3 regions of the Streptomyces sp. NPDC001544 genome follow, and region 2 is predicted to be linked to each of the others. Evidence: predicted binding sites of a transcription regulator. Region 2 holds the regulator's gene; each other region holds the start of a gene.

Region 1 (2,265 bases), on a different contig from region 2:
GCGGGGACCCGCCGAAGCCCTCGACTCCTACGCCTCCCGGCTGCGCACCTCCCACGCCGCCCTGGTCGCCGCCGCCAGCCGCTGGGGTCTGGAAGCGGCCCCGCTCACGCCCCCGGCACCCCCCGCCCACAAGCCGAGGATCACCGCCCGCGACGGATTCGAGGTCGACGGCCAGGAGGAACTGGACCTGCCGCCCGTCTTCACCACGATCCCCACCAAGCAGAAGGTCGTCTTCCTCACCATCGACGACGGCGCCGAGAAGGACCCGGCGTTCCTGCGCATGATGAGCGACCTGAAGGTCCCCTACACCGCGTTCCTCAGCAACTACCTGGTCGAGGACGACTACGGCTACTTCCGCAAGATGCAGGCGGACGGCATCACCCTCAACAACCACACCCTCACCCACCCCTACCTGCCCGGCCTGTCCTACGACGAGCAGCGGGACGAGATCTGCGGCATGCAGCGGATCATGCGCAAGCAGTTCGGCCGGAGTCCGACCGTCTTCCGCCCGCCCTACGGCAACTACAACCGCGACACCCTTCTCGCCGCCAAGTCCTGCGGCATCAAGTACGCGCCCATCTGGGACGAGGAGGTCTACGTCGACCACTGGGAGTACCGGGAGGACGACCAGAGCCTGCACCCCGGCGACATCGTCCTGACCCACTTCCGGGGCCGGGACGACTGGAACGGCACGATGGTCGACGACATGCGCCGGTTCCTGAACAAGGTCACGGCCGAGGGGTACGCGGTGGCCCGTCTGGAGGACTACCTGTGAGGCGGCGGTACGGGCCGGTGAGGCGGCCGGCGCCTGGTGCGGGCCGCCGCCGACGAGGGCGTCCGCGCTGACGCGACGCACGGCAATTGGCACTCCGCTTGACCGAGTGCTAATCGCAGTCATAGTCTCGGCTCTGGCACTCGACGCAGGAGAGTGCCAACACAGCGACGGGCAGGTCCGGCACCCGCGACGACGGATCGACCTGGTCGCCACCTCAGACAGTTAACCCCGTGAGATCTCCGAAGGGGGAGGTCGGATCGTGACGACCGCCAGCTCCAAGGTTGCCATCAAGCCGCTCGAGGACCGCATTGTGGTCCAGCCGCTGGACGCCGAGCAGACCACGGCCTCTGGCCTGGTCATCCCGGACACCGCCAAGGAGAAGCCCCAGGAGGGCGTCGTCCTGGCCGTGGGCCCGGGCCGCATCGAGGACGGCAAGCGCGTCGAACTCGACGTCAAGGTCGGCGACGTCGTGCTCTACAGCAAGTACGGCGGCACCGAGGTGAAGTACAACAACGAGGAGTACCTCGTTCTCTCGGCCCGCGACGTGCTCGCGATCGTCGAGAAGTAATCGCCTCGAGCTTTTCCGCTTCGAGCTGCGCCCCCGGCCCCCGCGACCGTTAACAAGCCGGGCGCCGGGGGCGCAGTTCGTTTCACCGACCGTATTTTTCAGCACCCTAGATTTCCCGAGAGGGCTACGCTCCCATGGCGAAGATCCTGAAGTTCGACGAGGACGCCCGTCGCGCCCTCGAGCGCGGCGTCAACAAGCTCGCCGACACGGTCAAGGTGACGATCGGCCCCAAGGGCCGCAACGTCGTCATCGACAAGAAGTTCGGCGCCCCGACCATCACCAACGACGGTGTCACCATCGCCCGTGAGGTCGAGATCGAGGACCCGTACGAGAACCTCGGCGCCCAGCTGGTGAAGGAGGTGGCGACCAAGACCAACGACATCGCGGGTGACGGTACGACCACCGCCACCGTGCTGGCCCAGGCGCTCGTGCGCGAGGGCCTGAAGAACGTCGCCGCCGGCGCCTCCCCGGCCGCCCTGAAGAAGGGCATCGACGCCGCGGTCAAGGCCGTCTCGGACGACCTGCTCGCCTCCGCCCGGCCGATCGACGAGAAGTCCGACATCGCCGCCGTCGCCGCGCTGTCCGCCCAGGACCAGCAGGTCGGCGAGCTCATCGCCGAGGCGATGGACAAGGTCGGCAAGGACGGTGTCATCACCGTCGAGGAGTCCAACACCTTCGGTCTGGAGCTGGACTTCACCGAGGGCATGGCCTTCGACAAGGGCTACCTGTCGCCGTACTTCGTGACGGACCAGGAGCGCATGGAGGCCGTCCTCGACGACCCGTACATCCTGATCCACCAGGGCAAGATCTCCGCCATCGCGGACATGCTCCCGCTCCTGGAGAAGGTCATCCAGGCCGGCGCCTCGAAGCCCCTGCTGATCATCGCCGAGGACGTCGACGGCGAGGCCCTGTCGACCCTGGT
Region 2 (2,265 bases):
GTCGTCGCCGCGCCGCTGGAAGGTGGAGTGCGGCAGCTCGTGGATCTCGACGTACAGGTCACCGGCGGGACCGCCACCGGGGCCGACCTCGCCCTCGCCCGCGAGCTGGATACGGGTGCCGTTGTCGACACCGGCCGGGATCTTCACCGTCAGGGTGCGGCGCGAGCGGACCCGGCCGTCGCCGGCGCACTCGGGGCACGGGGTCGGCACGACGGTGCCGAAGCCCTGGCACTGCGGGCAGGGCCGCGAGGTCATGACCTGGCCCAGGAAGGACCGGGTGACCTGGGAGACCTCACCGCGGCCGCGGCACATGTCACAGGTCTGGGCGGTCGTGCCGGGCGCGGCGCCCTCACCGTTGCAGGTGTTGCAGACGACCGCCGTGTCGACCTGGATGTCCTTGGTCGTGCCGAAGGCCGCCTCGTCCAGCTCGACCTCGATCCGGATCATCGCGTCCTGGCCGCGCCGGGTGCGCGAGCGCGGGCCGCGCTGGGACGCCGTGCCGAAGAACGCGTCCATGATGTCGGAGAAGTTGCCGAAGCCACCGGCCCCGAAGCCGCCCGCGCCGGCGCCGCCGGCCTGCGAGAGCGGGTCGCCGCCGAGGTCGTAGACCTGCTTCTTCTGCGGGTCCGACAGCACCTCGTAGGCGGCGTTGATCTCCTTGAACCGCTCCTGGGTCTTCGGATCCGGGTTGACGTCCGGGTGCAGCTCGCGCGCGAGCCGCCGGAAGGCCTTCTTGATCTCTTCCTGCGACGCGTCGCGGCGCACGCCGAGAACGGCGTAGTAGTCCGTGGCCACCTACGACTCCGCCAGGATCTGTCCGACGTACCGTGCCACCGCTCGTACCGCTCCCATCGTTCCCGGATAGTCCATGCGGGTCGGTCCGACCACGCCGAGCTTGGCGACTGCCTCGCCGCCCGAACCGTAACCGACCGACACCACGGACGTGGAGTTGAGTCCCTCATGGGCGTTCTCGTGGCCGATGCGCACGGTCACGCCCGAATCCTTCGCCTCGCCCAGGAGCTTGAGCAGCACCACCTGCTCCTCCAGCGCCTCGAGCACCGGCCGGATGGTGAGGGGAAAGTCATGTCCGAAGCGGGTGAGATTGGCGGTACCGCCGATCATCAGCCGCTCCTCGTTCTCCTCGACCAGCGTCTCCAGCAGAGTGGAGAGCACTGTCGAGACCGTACCTCGGTCTTCCGTGTCGAATCCCTCGGGGAGGTCTTCGACCAGCCGCGGCACATCCGTGAACCGGCGGCCCGCGACCCGGCTGTTGAGCCGTGCGCGCAGGTCCGCCAGCGAGGTCTCCCCGAAGGGCGCCGGGCAGTCCACCATCCGCTGCTCGACCCGGCCGGTGTCCGTGATGAGCACGAGCATCAGGCGCGCCGGGGCGAGCGAGAGCAGCTCCACGTGCCGCACGGTCGAGCGGGTCAGCGAGGGGTACTGCACGACCGCGACCTGCCGGGTGAGCTGCGCGAGCAGCCGCACCGTACGGGCCACGACGTCGTCGAGGTCGACGGCACCGTCGAGGAAGTTCTGGATCGCCCGCCGCTCGGGGGCGGTCATCGGCTTGACGCCCGCGAGCTTGTCGACGAAGAGCCGGTAGCCCTTGTCGGTGGGGATGCGCCCCGCGCTGGTGTGCGGCTGCGCGATGTACCCCTCGTCCTCCAGGGCCGACATGTCGTTGCGGACGGTGGCCGGGGAGACCCCGAGGTTGTGCCGCTCGGTGAGGGCCTTGGAGCCGACGGGCTCCTCGGTGCCGACGTAGTCCTGGACGATCGCACGCAGCACCTGAAGCCTGCGTTCACTCAGCACCGCGCACACCTCCAGAAAATCGTCCCCTGCGGCCTTCGGGCCCTTTGTCTGGCACTCTGCGCTCGCGAGTGCCAGCACCCCGGCCCAGTGTACGGCCGTGGGGTACACCCCGGGCAAGGCCGGTCCGCGCCGCCGTGCCCGGGTACGGCCGTCCCCGTTAGCGTCGCGGTATGACGGTGACTTGGGAAGAGCTGGGTTGGGAGCGGGTGGCCGCCGGGGTCGGGCGGTGCCGGCTGCCCGGCTGGGACTGCACGGTGGGGCTGGTCCTCGGCGAGGGTACGGCGCTCGTGGTGGACTCCGGGTCGAGTCTCGCCGAGGGCGCACGGCTGCGCGCGCAGGCGCAGGAACTGGCCGGCCGCCGTGTGACTCATCTCGCGCTCACCCACCCCCACTTCGACCACGTGTTCGGCGCGGCGGCCTTCGCGGGCGCGGAGACGTTCGCGGCGGTGGGGT
Region 3 (2,265 bases), on a different contig from region 2:
GGTCCAGGCCGAGGGCGCGACCCTCGGCGAGGTCATCGCCGACCTGGAGAAGAACCACACCGGGATCGCCGCCCGCGTCCTGGACGACCAGGGCAAGCTGCGCCGGTTCGTCAACGTGTACGTCAACGACGACGACGTGCGCTTCGAGCAGGGGCTGGAGACCACGACTCCGGACGGCGCGGGCGTCTCCATCATTCCGGCCGTCGCCGGCGGCTGACCGAATGACTGATCATTACCGTCGGTAACAGTGGTTACCGAGAGTTCATCGAATTGCCCCCGCCGTGAGAGAAACGGAGGGGGCAATTCTGTGTGGTTGAGCGCGGTAGAGTTGGGGAACGCGCTCCCGGAACGCGGGCCGGGGGCCCTGGAATCGTGCCGCACATCCGACAAGAAGTAGCCAAAGTGTGCGAACGTTTTGCGCCTTATGTGCCCTTTGTGGGGCCCGACTTGCCCCGGATTCAGCCGAATTTTTGGCAGATTCCCGACCGGCGTCGTCCAGATTTCTCGTCCGATTGACCTGTTGCAGACGGCAGTTGGACAGATACATTCAGCCGCGGTCGACGCGTTCCGGCGCACGCCCCCAATCCATGGGGGGTGAGGTCTGACCCGGATCCGCGAAGTGTGGATCTGTGCAAGGGCCAGTAATAGGGGAGTTAGGCATGGCTCAGGGCACCGTCAAGTGGTTCAACGCGGAGAAGGGGTACGGCTTCATCGCGGTCGACGGTGGTGCGGATGTTTTCGTCCACTACAGCGCGATCCAGATGGACGGTTACCGCACCCTGGAAGAGGGTCAGCGGGTCGATTTCGAGATCTCGCAGGGCCAGAAGGGGCCGCAGGCGGACATGGTTCGGCTCGCGACCAGCTGAAGCACGCGCCGACCCGCACGACGTTCTTCTGTACATCTTCGAAGGGCCCGCACCCCCCGGGGTGCGGGCCCTTCGGCCTGCCCGGACACCCGCGGAGCCCGCTGTTCACCTGCCTATCCGCTCGAGCCGCTTGCACTCGGCATGGGCGAGTGCTAATCATTGGCGTTAGCACTCTGAAGGTGAGAGTGACAACGAAGGACCGGGTCGGTGAGGCCCGCAGGCCAAGTGGGGCAAGGAACCACGCGGCCCGCGAGCCGTCCGTCGCGGGCGCGGGCGCGGTCCGAAGGAATCACCCCCAGTCCTGGAGGGACCACTTCACATGGCCAAGATCATCGCGTTCGACGAGGAGGCGCGGCGCGGCCTCGAGCGCGGCATGAACCAGCTCGCGGACGCCGTGAAGGTGACGCTCGGCCCCAAGGGCCGCAACGTCGTCCTCGAGAAGAAGTGGGGCGCGCCCACGATCACCAACGACGGTGTCTCCATCGCCAAGGAGATCGAGCTCGAGGACCCGTACGAGAAGATCGGCGCCGAGCTGGTCAAGGAAGTCGCCAAGAAGACGGACGACGTCGCCGGTGACGGTACGACCACGGCGACCGTCCTGGCCCAGGCGCTGGTCCGCGAGGGTCTGCGCAACGTGGCCGCCGGTGCCAACCCGATGGCCCTGAAGCGCGGTATCGAGAAGGCCGTCGAGGCCGTCTCCGCCGCCCTGCTGGAGCAGGCGAAGGACGTCGAGACCAAGGAGCAGATCGCCTCCACGGCCTCCATCTCCGCCGCCGACACCCAGATCGGCGAGCTCATCGCCGAGGCCATGGACAAGGTCGGCAAGGAAGGCGTCATCACCGTCGAGGAGTCCCAGACCTTCGGTCTGGAGCTGGAGCTCACCGAGGGTATGCGCTTCGACAAGGGCTACATCTCGGCGTACTTCGCCACCGACATGGAGCGTATGGAGGCCGTCCTCGACGACCCGTACATCCTGATCGCCAACTCCAAGATCTCCGCGGTCAAGGACCTGCTCCCGCTGCTGGAGAAGGTCATGCAGTCGGGCAAGCCGCTGCTGATCATCGCCGAGGACGTCGAGGGCGAGGCCCTGTCGACCCTGGTCGTCAACAAGATCCGCGGCACCTTCAAGTCCGTCGCCGTCAAGGCCCCGGGCTTCGGCGACCGCCGCAAGGCCATGCTCGGCGACATCGCCATCCTCACGGGCGGCGAGGTCATCTCCGAGGAGGTCGGCCTCAAGCTGGAGAACGCCACCCTCGACCTGCTGGGCAAGGCCCGCAAGGTGGTCATCACCAAGGACGAGACCACCATCGTCGACGGTGCCGGCTCCTCCGACCAGGTCAACGGCCGGGTGAACCAGATCCGCGCCGAGATCGAGAACAGCGACTCCGACTACGACCGC

What was found. The regulator HrcA, encoded in region 2, represses chaperone genes, less so after heat shock. The targets are predictions, from matches to a motif close to TTNGCACTCNGNNNNNCNGAGTGCNAA.
Region 1: a site for HrcA is predicted at 862-888, ahead of groES (co-chaperone GroES). Genes of this name have one in related genera too.
Region 3: a site for HrcA is predicted at 996-1,022, ahead of groL (chaperonin GroEL). Genes of this name have one in related genera too.

What each region holds. Positions count from the first base shown of each region.
Region 1 covers NZ_JBIAVN010000003.1:130,511-132,775, forward strand. Annotated here, with positions in the region: gene ACFY0F_RS10530 (polysaccharide deacetylase family protein) at 1-775, shown strand, start outside; gene groES (co-chaperone GroES) at 1,035-1,343, shown strand; gene groL (chaperonin GroEL) at 1,478-2,265, shown strand, end outside.
Region 2 covers NZ_JBIAVN010000001.1:371,019-373,283, reverse strand. Annotated here, with positions in the region: gene dnaJ (molecular chaperone DnaJ) at 1-795, opposite strand, end outside; gene hrcA (heat-inducible transcriptional repressor HrcA) at 796-1,812, opposite strand; gene ACFY0F_RS01620 (MBL fold metallo-hydrolase) at 1,983-2,265, shown strand, end outside.
Region 3 covers NZ_JBIAVN010000023.1:92,208-94,472, reverse strand. Annotated here, with positions in the region: gene ACFY0F_RS36025 (ubiquitin-like small modifier protein 1) at 1-217, shown strand, start outside; gene ACFY0F_RS36020 (cold-shock protein) at 660-866, shown strand; gene groL (chaperonin GroEL) at 1,186-2,265, shown strand, end outside.